DNA from 3 places in the Paenibacillus sp. WLX1005 genome. Region 2 is predicted to be linked to each of the others. Evidence: riboswitches for the same ligand, from Rfam matches in the RefSeq annotation. Region 2 holds a riboswitch; each other region holds the start of a gene.
What was found. A riboswitch is a leader RNA that binds a small molecule or an ion and turns the genes downstream of it on or off. The one in region 2 is predicted to bind cyclic di-AMP.

Region 1: it holds a riboswitch for cyclic di-AMP, as region 2 does, so the genes downstream of both, ACE3MZ_RS22595 (hypothetical protein) here and kdpF (K(+)-transporting ATPase subunit F) in region 2, are expected to answer to the same signal.
Region 3: it holds a riboswitch for cyclic di-AMP, as region 2 does, so the genes downstream of both, ACE3MZ_RS00415 (C40 family peptidase) here and kdpF (K(+)-transporting ATPase subunit F) in region 2, are expected to answer to the same signal.

The regions. Positions count from the first base shown of each region.
Region 1 is NZ_CP176756.1:5,275,773-5,282,354, reverse strand. Features, by position in the region: gene ACE3MZ_RS22610 (DMT family transporter) at 1-340, opposite strand, end outside; gene ACE3MZ_RS22605 (universal stress protein) at 538-1,194, opposite strand; gene ACE3MZ_RS22600 (hypothetical protein) at 1,308-1,793, opposite strand; cyclic di-AMP (ydaO/yuaA leader) riboswitch at 2,162-2,370, shown strand; gene ACE3MZ_RS22595 (hypothetical protein) at 2,492-2,905, shown strand; gene ACE3MZ_RS22590 (oxidoreductase) at 3,036-3,737, shown strand; gene ACE3MZ_RS22585 (hypothetical protein) at 3,939-4,262, shown strand; gene ACE3MZ_RS22580 (GNAT family N-acetyltransferase) at 4,330-4,908, shown strand; gene ACE3MZ_RS22575 (DinB family protein) at 5,240-5,740, shown strand; gene ACE3MZ_RS22570 (aldo/keto reductase) at 5,912-6,582, opposite strand, start outside.
Region 2 is NZ_CP176756.1:2,454,258-2,460,839, reverse strand. Features, by position in the region: gene kdpB (potassium-transporting ATPase subunit KdpB) at 1-593, opposite strand, end outside; gene kdpA (potassium-transporting ATPase subunit KdpA) at 766-2,430, opposite strand; gene kdpF (K(+)-transporting ATPase subunit F) at 2,462-2,542, opposite strand; cyclic di-AMP (ydaO/yuaA leader) riboswitch at 2,830-3,042, opposite strand; cyclic di-AMP (ydaO/yuaA leader) riboswitch at 3,126-3,325, opposite strand; gene ACE3MZ_RS10645 (SMI1/KNR4 family protein) at 3,727-5,274, opposite strand; gene ACE3MZ_RS10640 (DUF4177 domain-containing protein) at 5,381-5,584, opposite strand; gene ACE3MZ_RS10635 (histidine phosphatase family protein) at 5,719-6,270, shown strand; gene ACE3MZ_RS10630 (MBL fold metallo-hydrolase) at 6,282-6,582, opposite strand, start outside.
Region 3 is NZ_CP176756.1:93,916-100,497, reverse strand. Features, by position in the region: gene ACE3MZ_RS00435 (LuxR C-terminal-related transcriptional regulator) at 1-1,050, opposite strand, end outside; gene ACE3MZ_RS00430 (hypothetical protein) at 1,043-1,294, opposite strand; gene ACE3MZ_RS00425 (ATPase domain-containing protein) at 1,312-2,742, opposite strand; gene ACE3MZ_RS00420 (YwhD family protein) at 3,197-3,724, opposite strand; cyclic di-AMP (ydaO/yuaA leader) riboswitch at 4,221-4,359, shown strand; gene ACE3MZ_RS00415 (C40 family peptidase) at 4,371-4,844, shown strand; gene ACE3MZ_RS00410 (GNAT family N-acetyltransferase) at 5,144-5,647, shown strand; gene ACE3MZ_RS00405 (hypothetical protein) at 5,815-6,108, opposite strand; gene motA (flagellar motor stator protein MotA) at 6,297-6,582, shown strand, end outside.

The sequences.
Region 1 (6,582 bases), 2.8 Mb from region 2:
AAGCAAATAGTCCGACGAGTACGGGCTGCAAATAGACAAGCACCGAGAACAATCCGGATGGCAGATACATCAGTCCCACCGTTTGTAATCCATAAAATAACGCCACATTTAACAAGCCCGAAATGGCATAAGCACGCCAGTTTTGCTTCCAGCGGATCAGCCGTCTGCGCGGCAACATAATGATGATCAGCAGCAATCCGCCAATCAGCGTACGAAGTCCGGCAAACAGCACCGGCGGTGTATAGGCAAGCGCTACTTTATAAATCGACCAAGAAATCCCCCATAAAAAGACCAGCGACGCAATCAGCGCCACCCGTTTCATTGGTGTTAATGTGTTCAACGTGCTTCCCTTCCTTTCCATCCGCAAACGCGTAAAAGCTACCATATGATGTCAGTCAGCACGTTACATCATACGCTTTTTGCATGGAAAGGGCAATCCAAGAAACAGCCGGAGATACAGATGCGAATCTCACTCGGCTGTTTCTTGGAATCATTTGATATTCAATATCCATACTCAAGTACTCAGAAGAAGACATCTTAATCCTGCATATCCAACATTCGCTCCAGTGGTTCGGCATCCACCAGCGTCCCTTTTGACACCTTCAAATACTGATACTCCCCATCAATATGCAACTTTAATAATCCATTTTCAAAATCCGTATGCATCTTTTTGAAAAAGACACCTTCCGCCACAATCGGCTTATCGGTTTCGTAGCGAATCTGGTAGCCCTTCGGCGTATGAATCACGTCTACCTCGACTCCATCCTCGTGCGTCTCTTCCAGATTGGCTTTCATTCGCTGTACCGCAACGATATGTAGATCGATTGCCCCCAGCTGCTCCAGCAGATCGTTAATTAGCGAACTCCCGGTCATTTCTTCCCAGAAGGAACGAACCGATTGCCCGATAATGAGCTGGGTGACTTGACTGCGGTGTGCTGCCGTCGCAATCGCTTCTGAGAGATCGCGTCCTTCGCGCTGAACGACCATAAAGTTGCCCCCGGCTTCTTCGGTCAGTTTTTTCCAGCTGTTGTAATAATTCTGGTCGTCCATATCCAATTCGCTCACGGGTTCATCCAGTATACTCAGTACGATCAGTGGTGCCTGAAGCAGCTGGGCAAGCCGGATACCGCGCCGGATCAGCCGTTCACCATTCAGATTGTAATGTACACCGACCATGATCTTTTCTTCGTGCATGACCTGTAACGCCCCTTTATATAAGTATCAATTGTCATATATCGGACCTCTGTGACCCAAAGCGGCTAACAAGCCGTTTGTTCACGCCTATACAGACACTTAACCACCACAGACTAAAAAGAATAATATGCGCTGCAATAATGATTCAAAAAATTTCGTTCCACTGGTAAAGAAGACGCTACGCTACCCGCATCCAAGCTACTCTTTTCAGCATTTGCAGTACCAAGCAGACTTTTATGCCAGTCTACCAGTGCTTCGCCTGCCAGATGCGTACGGGTGAAGCCCCATTGCGACTCATGCTGCTGAATATACTGTATCGCCTGCAAGCTCGTCTGTCCTTTTAACCGAGTGAAGACAGATGCCCATTTCACCAGATCAAGATGGGTCGTACCGTCGGAAAATTCAAATTCCGCCCAGCCTGCTACACCATTTCCGCAGACACGCAGCAATCCGCAATGCAGAAATTCGCAATGATCCGGCAATGCCAGCCGTTGATGATCATACACAAACAGCTCCATATGCCGAATACGCGCAGTATCAACAACAGAACAATGGGAACGGACGAGATTTTCAACCAGCGGAACAGCAGTCATGATCATTTTTACATACACTCCTTGTAATGTAAGGTTTCGTTGTGAGCCATCATAGGGCATATCCGTGATAGCGTAAACGAAATCTAACCGTGATCCCTGCCGATTTGGGATGGAAGATGCTCATGTAATCGGATTCATCCTAGCGATTCATAGCCGCATCATCATAATGCTCCGTTTTTCTGTTCTTTTCACAAAATTGCAGGAAAATGAAATAATATGGCGTAAGCAGGCGAATACGAGAGAAAAGTCATTGCATCATGTGCCTAAACCATCAAATTGGCACAAAACCGCATTCCGTCTGCCTTTACTTTGATCGTGGACGGGAGTATGATTCGTCTCGAGTTCATAAATTTCGGCATACGATGATATTCGTATGCTGTTACCAGCTGAATGTCTGTACGCTGTACTGCCATCCGGGCAGATTCGTGCGGAGAGCGGGGGAACCAGCGAGAAGTGCCAGTAGGTGCTTTTCAGGGGTGAATCGGAACAAAGATGCCTGTTATGTATAACAGCATCGAATCCGTAGGGAGACTCTTACTCCCGAATCCGTCAGCTAACCTCGTAAGCTGAATTAAGAGAGGCGACAATGATCATGACATCCGGTAGGACACAGGTGTGTGCTGTTCGGAATGCCTGAGAAGCGGCGAGGGTACCTCTTGTGCGCTTCTTTTTTGTTTGCCTTCACACATTGGAGGAGAAAAGAGATGGAGTTGGAGCAGGAATCGGAGTTACCAAGGCCCTATGTGCTGGTATCTCCGGCGACGCGGGCAGGAGAGCAGTTTATGCAGCTGCTCAAAGTAAAAGGTATTGATTTTGCCGCGATCGTGAACAGCTATAGTGAGAAAGTTAAAATGGAACGGATGGGCATCCATCATGTGCTGCTGCTGGATACTCAGCGTCAGGATGAGTGGTGTTTGCCGCAGATGACGGTCGGTAAAGTATATCTGTTTGAACGGAGCTTGCCCCTGTGCTGCCGTTATATCCAGATGTGCCGTTCATGGACGAGCGATCCGATCTATGTCATTACCGAAAGTAGCAATTCACGCATGATTTACAAAGGTCTGGGCGCGGATCATATTGTCCATACGAATGGCGGCAGTGTCGCCTTTTTGTTGTGACAGGGCGCACAGGCTCATCTCCACTAGAAGCGGGTATAATGATAAAGAATCCACCATCATGCCGCTGCATGCCGTTCTTATCGGTAGCAGGCGGTACATACTTACACTTATGAAGTTTGGAGATGATCGTATGACGGACAAAGTAGCACTCATTGCTGGAGCAACCGGATTGGTAGGCAGCGCGCTAACTTCTATACTGCTGGACGCGCCGGAATATCGGCAAATCGTCGTTCTGGTGCGCAAACGTGTGCCGGAATGGGACAACACGCCCCGCATTACCCAGATCCTCGTAGATTACGAGCGGCTGGACGACCATCTGGACGACCTGGTTGCTGATGATGTGTACTGCTGTCTAGGTACTACGATCAAACAAGCCGGTACACAGGACAATATGTACCGGATCGATGTGACGTATCCGCTGCGCGTAGCAGAACTGGCGAAGCGGCAAGGCGCAACCCAGCTGTTGCTAGTGAGCGCGATGGGAGCAGATCGCACATCCAAGATATTTTATAACCGTATCAAAGGTGAGTTGGAGCACAAGCTGGTTGGGCTGGATTATCCGTCTTTCTCCACAGCGCGTCCCTCACTATTGCTCGGGGAACGACAAGAATTACGTACTGGCGAGCGCATCGGTGCCGCTCTCGCCAAAGTGCTGTCGCCGCTTATGGGCGGGGCGTTAGCCAAGTACAAAGCAATCCCTGCCGAAAAGGTAGCGAGGGCGCTATACCGGATGGCGTGCATGGAGAAGCGGGGTGTACATGTGTACAACTCCGATCGTCTGCATGAGCTGGGAGATGTTCCGGGTTCCGCAACGCAGCGGGTTACTTCCTGAATCCGATATTCGCGCATACTATACGTCATCGGGCAAAGAGGATACAATAAAGGTTGGCGAATGTGCATATTTCGGTAGTTTGCTGTATTGGGCAGGCAACAAGGTAAGCCTGCTTGCACGGTGTACAAGAATACGAAATGATGATCGCGCCAGATTAAGATGATGGGCAGCAGGATGCTGCCGCGAAATGGAGAATGGATCATGCCTCAATTGGACGACAAACAGGCGGCAACCCAGATTGAGAAATGGATTGCCTTTTACGATATGGATAACCCGAAAGCATGGGACAAGGACGATTATGCTTTTGTGCAGCAATCGTGCCGTCACATGCGCACAGCGGTGCAAACATTGCGTGGTAAAGGAAATGTTAGCCCGGCAGAACGCAAGAAGATCGCCAGTGGGCTGGAGGATTTTATCGAGGATTCGTTTATGGACGATCCGAATGAATGGGAGCCGGAAAATCGCGCCTTTGTCAAACAGGCAATGGCAGCGCTGCGTCATGCAGCCGGTGTACTGAAGAAGTAGGAATGAGCTGTAAAATGAAGGGCAACGTCGCCGAGCGGCGGCAATGCCCGAACAGCAGGAGGTTGGTATGAATAGTAACCCGGAACTTAAACCGGTCGCGGAACATAAGCTGGAGATCGAGCTTTGCCCTGCGGCGGACAAGCATATTATTTGCAATATGTATCCCTTTTACCTGTATGACATGTCGGAAATCTGGGATCGTACACCGAACCGTTACGGTGTATTTGAGGAAGATGATCGCTGCGCAACGCTGGCACAGCAAAGTGATGTGTTCAAAATCTGGTGGCAGCACCCCGGCATTTTGTTCCCGTTTCTGTTACGCGTGGATGGTATTCCGGCAGGCTTTGCGCTCGTCTCTACACCACCATACATTCCGCATGGGGAGCAGGCGCAGTATTTTCTGCATGAGTTTTTCCTAATGCGTTCGTTCCGTGGCAAAGGGCTGGCACAGCAGGCAGCAACGCATATATTTGAACAATTCAAAGGTAGCTGGGCGCTGCATACGAATGCGACCGGGCGCAATATGCACACCCGCCGTTTCTGGCGTCATTTGCTGGCTGATTATACAAATTATAAATATGACGAGGAACCGCTGGAAACGCCAGAGCAGGATCAATTGCTGGCATATCGCTTCAACAATGCCTGATCGTCTGAATGATTGGTGATCTTACTGGCGGCAACAAGATGTGCGTAATAGAGCCTCACTGGTGATGCAGATGAAGTAGGCAGCACCTGGTATCATCCCCTCAAGGTAGACAGTGAACAAAGACCTCATGGCACAATGAGATCAACACTGGAAACCGGAGGGGCTTTTTGTTATGTGTATCTATTCATGAATGGTGCGAATAAGGTTGGAAGTGACGAATGAGAGCATGCGTATTCATCGAAGGGCGTTGTTCACTTGTGGTTCCGTCCGCTCGCGTTGAAATTTGCTGCCGAATGATATACATTTAGCTAGAAACGGAGGGGGAACGAAGATGAGTCAAACCGCAGAACAAGCTTTTGCCAGAGCATTGGTTCAATCCCTGATCGGGGAAAGAGGGCATTTGCCGATTGCCAAAGCATTATCCGATATTGATCTGGAGCTGTCCGGGCAGCGTGTAGACGGCTTGCCGTACACGATCCATCAGCTGATCAGCCATATGACGTACTGGCAGGATTTCATGCTCGCTCATGTCCGTGGTGAACAGCCGCAGCGTCCGCCGATTCCAGCGGAGAGCTGGCCACAGGAAAGTCGTGCCGCCGATGAGACATCGTGGCAGCAAGTATTGGACGATTTCTTGCAGGGCATCGACAGCGCCTGTGAGTTGGCGCAGACGTTGGAGCTGGCGACACCGCTCACTCATATCCCAACAGAGACGGTTGCCGGATTCCTGCGCAATATCGCATCCCACAATACGTACCATCTTGGCGAGATTGTAATCATCCGCAGATTGCTGGGAGCATGGCCGCCACCGGGCGGAGGCTATCCAGCGTAAAAGGATTGAGCTGCTTGCAAGTCTTGAACGATTGAAGCAATGAATGCTGCTACAACAAAATGTAGCGGATGTATGATGTATACGATGAAGTGAATATAGCAAACAAAGACCACAGCGTATTCCGGTAAAGGAGAGCTGTGGTCTTGTATATTCTACTGAGGGGTAATTCGATTAGACGAAAATATGGTTGATCTGTTCAATCTCTTGCGGAGTCAGCTGCACATCCAGTGTTTTCAGATTATCCAGCACCTGATCGGAGCGTTTAGCACCCGGGATGATCGCGTCGATGGAGTCGCGAGTCAGATACCATGCGAGCACGATATGCGCGATCTCTACGCCTTTGGCACGGGCGATTGGACGAAGTTTCTCGACTTTTTCCAGATTGTGCTGGAACGCTTCGCCTGCGAACAATGGGTCTTGTGCACGCAGATCGTTGAAGCGCGTCTCGCTATTATATTTACCAGCCAGCAGACCAGATGCTAGTGGGAAGTACGGGATAAAGCTAATGTTCTGCTCTGCGGTATATGGCAGTAGATCCTGCTCGGCATCGCGTTTGAACAGATTGTAATGGGATTGCAGCACATCGACATGACCGTCTTTGTTCGCTTCTTTCAACTGATCGATCGAAAAGTTGGATACGCCGATGGCACGGATTTTGCCTTCGTCTTTGAGCTTTTTCAGCTCGCCTACGGCTTCATCCTTCGGTGTGGAATCATCCGGGAAGTGGATGTAGAACAGATCGATATAGTCGGTTTGCAGACGCTTCAGGCTGCTCTCCACGCTGTCACGCAGAAAGGCTGGTGAATTGTCGATGCTCACATCGCCTTGTTCATTGAATTTGT
Region 2 (6,582 bases):
ATACGATCCATAAACGATTCACCGGGATCGCTAGTAATGCGCACGATGATCTCGTCACTGATGACCATGGTACCGCCAGTCACAGCGCTAAAGTCGCCACCGGCTTCTTTGATCACAGGTGCTGATTCACCGGTAATGGCGGATTCATCTACAGAGGCCAGACCTTTGATCACTTCACCGTCACCGGGGATCATTTCACCCTGCGTTATTTTGACGATATCGCCTTTGCGCAGATCGGTGGACGGTACTTCGATGATGCGTTCCCCATCGACTTTGTGGGCGGTAATTTCTTTTTTCGTTTTTTTGAGTGAATCTGCTTGTGCTTTACCGCGTCCTTCTGCGAGTGCTTCGGCAAAATTGGCGAATAGTATCGTCAGTAGCAGGATCAGAGAAACGGTAATATTGAAACCAGTCGATACCGATTCGCCAAATGCGTTTGGAACGAAGATCAGCAGAATGCTGATCACCAATCCAACCTCGACGACAAACATGACCGGATTTTTGATCATAAGCAGCGGGTTTAATTTTACAAACGACTGCTGTAATGCTTTCGTTATCAGTTCCCGGTTCATCACGGAAGCTTGATTTTTCATTGCTGATTCCTCCACCTGATTGTCACTTATTTCTATTGTATGGACATACCTGAATGTACACGTATTGATGTTTGGATTCATGGCGCAGCCTATGTCGTTAATGATATAACGACGTTGGTGATATCACGATATCGCTTGTGGGATACAGCGCGATATATAGCATGTTATGAGATTACAGGGTCAATTGTTCTGCAATCGGCCCCAGTACGAGCGCCGGGAAGAAGGTCAATGCGCCAACCAACACGACGATCACAACGAACACACCACCAAATATCGCTTGATCGGTACGCAGTGTACCGCTGCTTTCTGGAACTGGCGTCTTGGCGAGCAACGAACCAGCAACGGCAAGCAGAGTTACCATCGAAAAGAAGCGTGCTATAAACATGACTGCACCAGTCGAAATATTCCAGAATGGCGTATTATCGCCCAATCCCTCGAACCCTGATCCGTTGTTAGCCGCAGAAGATGTAAATTCGTACAATGCCTGCGTCAATCCATGGAAGCTCGGATTGGAGATTGTATCTGGATAATACGTTAGTGCCAGCGCCGTAGGTGCCAGAATGAGTAGTGGCTGAATTAATAGCGTAACCGCAATCAGCTTCATCTCTTTTCCTTCAATCTTACGACCGAGGAATTCTGGTGTACGCCCAACCATCAGACCGGACAGAAAGACTGATATAATCGCATACATGAGTACGTTCATCATACCGACCCCAGAGCCACCGAAGACTGTATTCAGCATCATATTGCTGATCGTGACCATGCCGCCAAGCGGTGTCAACGTATCGTGCATCGTATTGATTGCGCCTGTTTCAGAAGCAGTCGTTACGACCGAATACAATGATGATTGCTCTACGCCAAAGCGTACTTCTTTCCCTTCCATCGAACCTGCACTTTGCTGCAATCCAAGCTGATTGATCAGCGGATTGCCCTGATGCTCGGCGTATAGCGATACGCTCAGCATAACGATAAACATCATCGCCATCGAAACGAACAATACGCGTCCCTGCTTCAGATTATTCACCATACGTCCATACGTAAAAGGCAGCGACATCGGTACAAGCAGCATCAACAGCATTTGCAGCATATTACTAAAACCGTTCGGATTCTCAAATGGATGTGCGGAGTTGGCACCGAAGAAGCCACCGCCGTTGTTGCCCAGTTCTTTGATCGCTAGGAAGCTGCCGATTGGTCCCATACCAATCTCTTGCTGTGCACCCTGCATCGTATTGGCAGTAACCGACGTTTGCATCGTTTGCGGTACGCCCAGACTGATAAATACCAGCGCAGCCACAATTGCCAGTGGTAACAAAATGCGTGTAATTGCCCGTGTCAGATCGACGAAAAAGTTACCAAGTGGCTTGCCTGCCAGCCCACGAATAAATGCGATTGCTACAGCAATACCAGTAGCTGGTGACATGAACATCATTAGAATGATCGCTGTCATTTGCGAGAACAGCGACAATCCACTTTCTCCGCTATAATGCTGCAAATTTGTATTTGTCATAAAACTGATTGCCGTGTTAAACGCTAAGTCCGGGCTCATCGCTGCGATCCCCGCAGGATTCATCGGCAGCTTGTCCTGCAATCGAAAAACGATATATACAATCAAAATCAGAATTGTATTGCTCACTAGCAACGCTGCGGCGTATTGTTTCCACGTTTGGTTGCTCTGGCGAATACCGCCTATTTTAAAAATCAATTTCTCCAGTGGTCCGAACCAGCGATCCAGACGCCCCGGATTATAATCAAATACGCGAGCCATATACAAGCCCATTGGACGAGCCAGTAACAGCGCGATTAATAAAGTAACAGCAACTCCGATGTATGCTAACATACTCACTCCACTCTCTTCTGTTGGTTTCGGTTTAGAATTTCTCGGGATAGATCAGGGCATAACATAGATACAACAGTACGCCTGCAATGATAATCCATAATAACCAGGTCATTGTTCCTTCCCTCTTTCCCCGATCACTCTGGACGACCATTCTCCCAGTCCTCCAAGCGCGAATGCAATGAGTAGTATCAACACAATCATGATTAAATCTAGCATGGTACGTAACTCCTTCAATCCAAATTAATTACTTGTTAATATCGTATATATCCGGAAATTGGGCGCAAAAAAAGAAGCCTCGGTAAAATGGAACTTTTCACCGGGCTTCTCCTATGGACCGCACGAAACCTGCACAGTCATAACATGATGACTGCAATCGTTTCGCCGGTTCAAGCCGGATATAAGTTCTCCCTGATTCGCTGACGAGGTTAGCTGTCGGGTTCGGGCTGGAAGATTGCCCGTTCCGGTCACTACCGGAATTCACCCCATGTCTATACTGTACAAAGCGGTTGCCTAAGCAATACCAGCCTATACAGCGTGACGATTGGTTCCCCCGCTTTCCGGCGGATAGACGATGAAGCTGCCCACCATTCGGAAATTAAGCGCAATTGATTGTACAAGGTTCAGAATGTTCCCAAAAGAGCACAAGAAAACACAGAGCTTTGTTTACCCTGTGTCATGTAGGCACAAGTTCCACACTCCTCTCTCGACTTCTGCTTACGAGGTTAGCTGTCGGATTCGGGCGGTGAGAGTCGCCCTACCATCAGCGCCGGTCCCATGGTTACCGGTGCTGACGGATTCACCCCGTGCAGTCTAACGGCGGCTCTCACACCTCCGTCATACTACAGATTGGTTCCCCCGTTTTCCGGCATGACCGGAAACTCAGCAATACAAGAACAAGAAACATTGTTATACGTTGGTTTATTCTGAACAATAGCGATTCCCGTTACCGGTGAATCTCTAAATCCTGAAATGTATATTACGCCTGTCGCACCCAAGAGTAAAGTGGATCAAAAAGGCAAAAAAAGCCCTTTTTGCCCGCAAGTTTGATTTTTAAAACTTTAGTAAATTGCTACCTATCGCAGGCTAGTTTTTCCTCTGTTTTGCTCGCGTTTGCTCACTTTTTACATTTTGTTTCAACATATCACGCATCGTTTTCGTAACTGAATGAAACAAGATATGTCATTATTTTCAATGTCATTTGTAAGCCTATGTATTCATAAATACTACTCTGCGTGGATATGATAGACACGCCAAAAAACCGAAGCACAATGAGTGCTCCGGCAGGTATTTGTTTACTTAGCGGCGGTTGTAATTCGACCAGACTTCTCTCTGCTCATCGGTTACATCACCAATCAAACTGGAAAAATCGACATTCTGCACAAAGCCATCTTTTACCTGATCGAATTGTACAAAGCTACCGAGAAAACTGCGCAGTGTCGGCGAGGAGGTGATGTTCACCAATTCCCCTATATCCGTATTTTGCAACAGACTTAACTTTTGCAAAGATGGCAAATGTGCCAACGCAGAAGCGTCATCCAGACGTACATTTTGTAACGATAGTTCCTGTAATTGATCCAATGCACGTAGATGCTCGACATCGTTCCAAGCAGCACCGTTGACCTTCAAGGAAGTTAACGGTAAGGTGGCAATCTGCTGCCAGTCCTGCAATCGCCAGGCATAGGCTTCGTTCACCGTTAAATGACGTAATTGACGCATGCTACTGATGATCTGCGCCGTCTCGTGCGAAGGTGATGAGATTGTCAAATCGGTCAATGTAGCGATCCCTGTTAACGGACGATAGTCTTCAACAGGGGTATCGCTACAATCCAGTTGCGTAAGACGTGGCAGTTCAGCCAGAGGGCTTAGATCACTCACTGCTGTGCCCGAAATGTTCAAATAATACAAATAAGGCAACCGAGACAATGGACGCAGATCGCTAATCGGATTTTTGATCAAATACAGATTCTTCAATTCCCGGCAATGAACAAGCGGCTGGATATCCGTCACCTGATTGCGTGACAAACTCAGCTCACGTACTTCCTTGCATCGTTCCAATCCACTTACATCGGTCAAATTTTCATCGGTCAAATAGATGCGATACTGACGTTCAAAGTCTTCTGGAGCTGCATTTTCCATACGAATCAAATCCTGCCATGGCAAAGACAAGCGCCCCATCCAATCTGCAAATTCCGTCGCCGAGGCAGGAACAGATGTCGAGGATACTACGTCGCCCAGTGCAAACTGCTGAGCATCCCGCAACAGTCGCGCCTGATCATTGCGTCCATACATCCAGTATCCCATGCCATCTTCTTGCTCGACTGTATAATTACCTTCACGCACTGTGTTGCGCATGAAATGGATAAATTCACCCAAATTATGAGCGATGACAAATTTCGTTTCTTCATCACGCCCAAAGTTAATTACCTGACCGACAACTCCGTTCTCATCAGGGTCCAGATCAATACCAAGATGATTCCCACCACCATCATGGCAAAATGGAATCCATTTGCGGTTAATATATTGCTCCTTGACCCAACCGGAAGGAATCGAATAATGATCACCAAGCTCCTGATAATCACTCTCCAAATCAGACCAAATTTTCCACTCGCTGAGCATTTCGTTCAAGCTCAGAAATTGCAGCCCAAAAAACAATCCTGGACCGCTGCGGGATTCACCGTTATGCGTATGATATAGCTGCTTCCATTCATCTGGAAATGTAATATTCATCGCTTGCTCTACTTGAGCAATTTCCACATCGCCAGCAGGCGGCAGCAAAAAATCTTCCAGGCTGCTTAACTCGGTACGTAAAATGGATTTGATCTCTTCCATCCATGTTCCGATCATGCGATTGCCTCCTCTGTATGGCGTTTGTCATTGCCAAACGCAGTTGTCATGTTTCGTTTTAACGTTTTTAACAGGTCCCATATGGTTATGTAACCGTTATCGAGAGTTAATCCAGCAGTGCACTGCGTTTGAAGATTAGAATAACTTCACGCGAGCTGCCTTGCGAAATGGTTGTATCAAAGGAAGACACCAGCTCCCAGCCGTCAAAGCCGAGGTCGTTCAACGTTCCTTGCAGATCGTCCATATCGACTTTGCCACCAAGAAAACCACCCGGTTCCAATTTTATCGTTTTATATTCCCATTGACTCATGTTATGATCTTCCTTTCTGAAGCAATTATACGGTTCCTATCGGAAATGGGTATAATCATTATTGTAGCATATTACGAATAAGGAGTTACACACGACCCCTAATGAAGACTATTGGACTTGTCCGACATTTCAAAGTGAATAAGGAGTTTCCGATCCGGCAGATGGTCACCGTCAGCGAACTGGTCACTTGGCTTGAAGAATATGATGTAGCCGAGATCGAATTGGGCACGACGGATCTACGCGGGCTGAACTGGGAACTATGCTTTGCCAGCGATCTGCCGCGTGCAATCAAGACAGCGCAGTCTATTTATTCTGGCGAGATTATCATTATGCCAGAGCTGCGTGAGATTACACCGCCTACGTTTAATACCGAGCTGCGTTTTCCATTTATCGGCTGGGCTGCTTTCGCTCGTATCGCGCCGTTATTAAGCAGACGGTACAAGCGTATGGTTGCCGAAGCGAACGCACGAATCGATCGGGCGCTGGATGTTATTCTCGCATCCGAAGCGGAGCATATTCTCATTGTCAGCCATTGGGCACTTATGCTGTATATGCGTAAGCAGCTGATCAAGCGCGGATTTACCGGTCCGCGTATGCGAATGGTTGAGAATGGCAAGCTGCATCTGTTTCGCGATCATGAAGCTGAAGCAGTACGGCGGCAAAGAGTACGGCAAAAGAATACCTGAGCCGCTTACTATTAGCCGTTGTGCTGCTGACGGTTTCGTCCGTTTATAAACTGTTCAATGATCTCCAATTCTTCCTCGTTCAGCTCACGCTCTAGCTTGGATTGTAGTTGCCGACGTATGAATACCTCATCGTTGTCCTCATCGCGCACCAATAAAGCAACCGTTTCCAGTATACCCAGCTGATGGCGGAATTGTTCGCCATCCCACGTCTCGGTATGATGCGACCGCAAAGCAGTATCTACATCATATTGTCGCAACGCCTGTACAAGCTGCAATGCACCTTCGGCTGTATATTCGTTCGGGGTTACATGA
Region 3 (6,582 bases), 2.4 Mb from region 2:
CTTGAAGCGCTGCAACTGCTTTTCCATCTTTTCATACGTCAAATGGTTAGCGATGTACCAGCCCATCAGTGAGATCATGGTCTCCTCAAACTGGAAATGCAGACCCGGCACCGAACGCTCCTTGAAGCTCACTCCAAACAGCAATCCATACACTTCGTCATCATACCGAATCGGGAACCCTTGCACTTCATGGACTTGCGGCACCCCTTTTTGCAGGAAAAAGTTACTGCGCGGATCACGATCCACATTGTTCCAGCGCGTTGGCTGTGCACTGAGTACTGCCTGTCCGAGGAAACCTTCGCCTTCATGGAATACAGCTCCATTCAGTTCGGCAGACGAAGGACCAATACTGTTCACAATCGTATACTTGCCTGGACCTGTACGAAGGGCAAAGCCGAATACATCCGCCAGATCACTCGTCGATAATACCGCACGCGTGATCTCCTCAATCGGATGTGACGCATTCTGATCAGCAGACAGCGTATCATTCAGCGCTACCAATCGATCGGTTAGCCTCTTCTCCTTATAGCTAGACTTGAGGATCAACGACAAAGCGTGGGCAAGCTTCGTAATCTTCTCACGCTTAAATAGCTCCTGCTCCGGCGTCGTTTCCGGCACACTGCGAATCCAGTCCTGAATCGCCTCAAAAAATCCTGCTGGTATATCACTGGTTGGCTGCACAAAATTCGGATGTGATATGATGCCCTGACGTGTACCCGCTTGAATCAGAATCCCTGCCCATACGAATAGACCGGACAACGGCTGGTCAAATGCAATCGGCGAGATCAACCACCGTACTCCCGGTATCCACTGATCTGACAAAATCGTATGCTTCACCCCGCGCAGATTCTCAATCTCCTGTCGGAACATCTCGTTCAGTTCACCCGCATATTGTTCAAACACCGAACTACTCCGCAAATGCGATGGCGCCGTAATAATGCGACCTTCATGATCCGTTATAAAAATAAGCAATTCAGTCAATTGAGCGTAAGTATCCTGAAGCTCTTGGCATATATCCCGAATGTCATTGATCATGTATGTTTCAATCATAGGCGCTCAAATCCACTTCTGTCTGAATATAAGGAGCCTTGTAACGGTAAATGGCACGTACACCATCCCCATTTTTCTCCAGGATGGCCATCTCCGCCAGACGATTCAATGCTCGCTCGGTAACCTGTTGACTACGTCCCAGCCTTTTGGACAGGCCGCTACTCGTTTCAATCGCATATGGGTTGTTCTCAAAAAACAGCGTGCATTCCATCTGCAAAGTAATTACATCACTTTCTGCTACCATACGGTTCCTATCCCTCCTTAGATCAGCTGTACAAATGGCTCTTTGTCTGCGTTCGCAATAATGTGCGGCGCGGATACGCGACCACTCGGGGACTTGGTAACCTGTAGATACTGATAATTCCCATCGACCCAGGTACGGATGACACCATTACAGGTCCGTTCCAGGAAGGATGCCGTTTCCTGTCCAATCTCCGCAAAATTGCAATGTACTACAATCGTAATACCAAGTGCACGCCACATCGACATCTCCTCAGCAAAGTAGCGTAGCAGGAAATCGCGTCCGCGTTCCGAGATGATCGTGTTCAGGTCATAATACACAAACCAACGACGATCACAATGATCCTCACATTCAAAAATCGGTGCAAGGCGATCATTCAACACCTGCGCATAATCTTCATTGTCCACTTTGTCTACGCGAATCATTGCCTTTTCCAAATTGGCGTCGACAGCCCTTCGGTAATGCTCGATAAAGAATGCCTTATTATGCTCTGCCGCCTCTCGAAGAGAAACGCCAAACAGTTCAATCGTATCGGCAAATGTATCCAGCGACGTATTGCCAGACATCATCGTCACGGTACAGTCACCATCTTTGATACGCTGTGCATAAATCGACGATAAGAGATAGCGATAATTGGCTTTGCTGTTCGTATCGATCATATATACACTACTACGCGGAATGCCGCCACCCAACATCTCATCTAATGTCTTAATACCCGTAGACAGTACATCGCTCTCGTTGATCAGAATCTTGTCTTCTGCCATCGACAGTGACGGTACGATATACACACCCTGATTTAGAAACTTATACGTATGCTCGCCTTCCATAATACGAGTACCACGCATCTTCAGCACTTCGATTGTACGCTTGCGGTACTTCTCCATTAGCGGCTTCAGCGATAGACGGATAATACCATCACAAATGTAATTCTCAAACGGTACATTGGATTCACCGATCTCCGAATATTCACGGATAAAGAGCGAAGTCAGCGAGTGTTTACGCATAATATTACGAATTGTATACACATTGTTTCGCACCTGATCACCGCTACTCACGAGACGGAATAGACTGATACTATCGATTACCACGCGTTTGCAACCGATCTCACTGACTACACTTTCAAAAATACCGCCCGGCTGTAACATTTGATCCAGCAAAATATCTGGCTCCATACAAATAACGCGCAGCTTATTCTCTCTTTCAAGCTGACGCAAATCCCATCCAAACCCCTTTACATCTTCGTAAATTTGTTCGGGCAATTCTTCAAACGTAATATAGATACCAGGCTCGTTAAACGAAACCGCACCTTCCACTAGAAATTGTATGCCTACCGTCGTCTTGCCGGTTCCTGGTTCGCCTTCCAAAATCACGACAGATCCCGGCGGTATACCTCCGTACAGAATATCATCCAGTCCTGGTATACCCGTATGAATAGCACTAGTGTTGTTCATATATTGCTCCCTCCATCTGTAGCATAGTTTAGTCACGCAAGGGTTAGCTTTTCCTACGAAGATGACTGTACAGCAATTATAACAACGTAAGGCACCTTGAAGAAAGGAATTTCCCATTTTTATAACGAGTCAAAAGCATTTAATCATTTATACCCTTTTTTTCCAGTTTATCATGGTCATTTTTCATAATTTGAATAAATTTGTACAGAAAATACAGCGAGTACAGCTGATTATTTCAAATTTTATTGAATAATGATGAATATTTATGCAAAAAGACTGGAAATCAGTTGATCTCCAGCCTCATGTTGTGTACATCGTTTGTGGGCAATATAGTATTGGCGTACGATAATAACGATTTTGTGCGCGCCAAATGGACATTACCATGTGTTGCTTCATCAGATAGTCCTGACATTCAGGATCTCATTCGTATTCACATTTGGCGAGTCATCGAACGTCAGCCTTCTAGCGCTTCTTTTAATTCCTCTGGCGAACGGTTCCACCAGTCTTCATTATGCGTAGACAAGAGCTTTTTCAAAGCTGCTTTGTCTTCGCTACCTAGTTCACTCAGCATAATACGGCGTTTAATCGCATAGTCCAATTTGTTGACGTGATCGGCGAGAATTTTCCAGCCTCTTTTTTCTTCTTCATTAATCCACATTTCACATGCGGTTGCTCCAGCATAACTGCCGCCTTCCGGCTGCTTGTCTACCGCTACCCAAACGACCCATACTTGACGTCCATCTACTACGTCTTCGCGATTGGCGCTGAATTTGATCCCACGCTCTACTTTACTTTTCGCATGCATCGCGCCAATATCAATACTGGCTTCGCCGCGGTCAATAATAATAGGAGAAACATTGTTGAGATTGATAGAACCAGCACCAAAACCTTTGTGTTTCGTACTCTTGGCGCTACTGCTAATAATATTTAAAGACATTGATTTTTTGGCAGGTTGTTGTTCAGGTTGTTGATTTTGATCCATGATAAAAATAACTCCTTTTCTGTTCAAGTATGAACCGATATCTTCATATGATTGATTTTACCATGATTGTAGCGGTTTGGGGTCAAAAAGCCAATTCTACGCCGCTTATGTCATATAAAGTATCAAAAAATTAAAACAAATATCGGCAAAAGTCTAAAGTTTACAAAAAAATGACCGAAAAAAAGGAAAGTAATCACGAATCATCCAGTTTGCGCGTAAACAATCATCACTTTACGCTTAAAAATGAATTTTTTTTAATAAATGTAATCCCTTTATTGGCGCGGTTTTCACCATGCCATGTCATAAAGATGACAATAATTTTCATAGAAAAACAGTTATCAAACGTTGCCAAAGTAAAAAAGCTCTGTTAGAATAAACCCAGCGAGTTTTTAGTAACAACTTTGTAAACTTTAGAAGGTTATCTTGTAACTTTTACCAGAAAAGCTGAATTTTGTCGAAAAAGTTGGATATCGTCATACGTCATACGGTGCATTAATCAAGCGTAAAGCCAAATTCCGTGGCACCGGGAAACGGGGGAACCGTTTTGGGTGAATTGATCTTGCAAGAGAGGGATCATAGGGGAAGCCTTCTACCGAATCCTTAAGCTAACCTCGTAGGCATTGGAAGGGGACAAATGATTTTGAACATGAAAAAGAAACTAACCGCCGCACTTATGGGATTCGCAATTGCATTTACTGTTATGGGGAATAGCAGTGCACATGCTGATTCCAAAATGGACCAGATCATTGATCCAGCAATGGGAACACCGTACCGCATCGGGGGAACTTCATTTAACGGTTTCGATTGCTCCGGATTCACTCAATATGTATTCGGTAAAATGAACATCGATCTGCCGCGTCAATCCACATCGCAATTCCAAGTAGGCGACGCAGTAAGCAGAGACAATCTGCAAGCTGGAGACCTCGTCTTCTTCAACACGACTGGAGCAGGAGTTTCACATGTTGGAGTCATGGTAAGCAGCACGCAATTTGCACATGCTTCTACATCCAGAGGCGTACGCATCGACAACCTGAGCATGGACTACTATGCAGAACGTTATGTCGGCGCAAAACGCGTAATGAGCAACTACAGCTTTGACACGTTTGCAACCGACAATTAATATACGACTTTTATCTGTTTGATCATTTTTATTTATTAACCGTAAGAGATTCCCGCCAGAATCTTTTGCGGTTTTTTTATTTTGTTCTATACTATATAAACGAAGAAAATATTGGATTAGTTACACTTTTTCATTAAAAAGTTAAATAAGATTTTGGAACAACATCTATAATTATGTCTACTACTTATTAAACATCTCATAATTATGGTAAACACATTTTCCATTATTTATTTGAATTATTTTTTAATTTATACCCGTGTTTTGCGTTGTTAAATCATATGGTAAAGGAGCAATCTTTTATGCCCGTTTCCCTAACCCCACCCTTTGCAGTTACGCCAATGACGGAAGCTCATGCGGCTGATATTTGTACATGGGTATATGAGGCGCCGTACGATATTTATGGCTGGATGCCGTGGGAGCAAATGAAGCAACTGGAGGTCGAGTTTGGCGATCCACAGCTGCGTCACCAGCAATATGCTTCTGTAATGGACGCCGATGGTGTGTTATGTGGCTTTGCTCAATTTTTCCCGCTAGAAGGTACGATCAGATTAGGGGTTGGCATGCGACCTGATCTGTGTGGTAACGGGTATGGTGAACATTTTGTCCGCGTTATTACTCAGGAAGCAATCACACGTCAACCTGAAGCAGAGATTGATTTGGAAGTCCTCACCTGGAATCAGCGCGCTATTCGCACATACCAAAAGGCTGATTTTCATATTACCGATACGTATGACCGCCGCACACCAGATGGCATGAAGCCATTTTACTGTATGGTGTATGAGCAAGGTGAAGATACAGCGTAATCTGTAACCTCTATCAAGAAACTCTGTATATCGAATATCGGTAACGACATTATGATTCTCGCTCTCTACTTAATGCCAAAAGACCAGATCGCTTAGAGAAGCATGCAGCTATCTCCCACAATCTGGTCTTTTTGATTTACCCATTTATATTCATATCACGGTCTTCATCAGATGAGCGGAACAAAGGTCATTTCCGTTTCTCCAATCAAAATATCGATCCGGTGTGTATCTGCTGCATAAATGACCACTCCGCTACCAACCTGAATGGAAGGTTCGGAACCCAGCGCATAAAAAAGATCCTCTGCCAGCGCTTCCTGTACTTCCCGACGCTCATCCGGTTGCAGTCCTGCCCATTCTTCCGGCGGCATCTGAAAAAACAGATAACAATCGGGAATCAAGTCCAGTGCTGTCGTCAAATCTGTCAGTATATCCTCATACTCGCGTCCATGCTTCACGCCCATAACGAACCTCCAGTCCATCTGTCAATATTGTTACAATTGCCAACTTCTTTCCATTATAACTCAAAAAACTCTTCATAAAGCATCATATTCTGTCGATAACAAAAGTATCAGCGAATGAAGCAATGCCATCATTCCATGGAAGAGAATGATGCAGGCAATACAACATATACTCATGGACGAGGTGTATTATGCAAATTTCAACAATTCTTGGTCTGGTACTCGGGGTTCTCTCTCTAGTTGTCGGTATGATCCTCAAGGGTGCTCCCCTGGTCAGTCTGGTTAATAACCCAGCTGCTTATGTTATCATCCTCGTAGGTACAGCCGCAACGATCTTTATGGCTTTCCCGATGCCCGAAGTCAAACGTGTTCCGAAGCTGTTCGGGATCATTTTCAAAAACCAGACCCTGCTCGACAAAAAGGAACTGGTTCGTACATTCATGGATTGGGCTTCGATTACTCGCCGCGAAGGTTTAC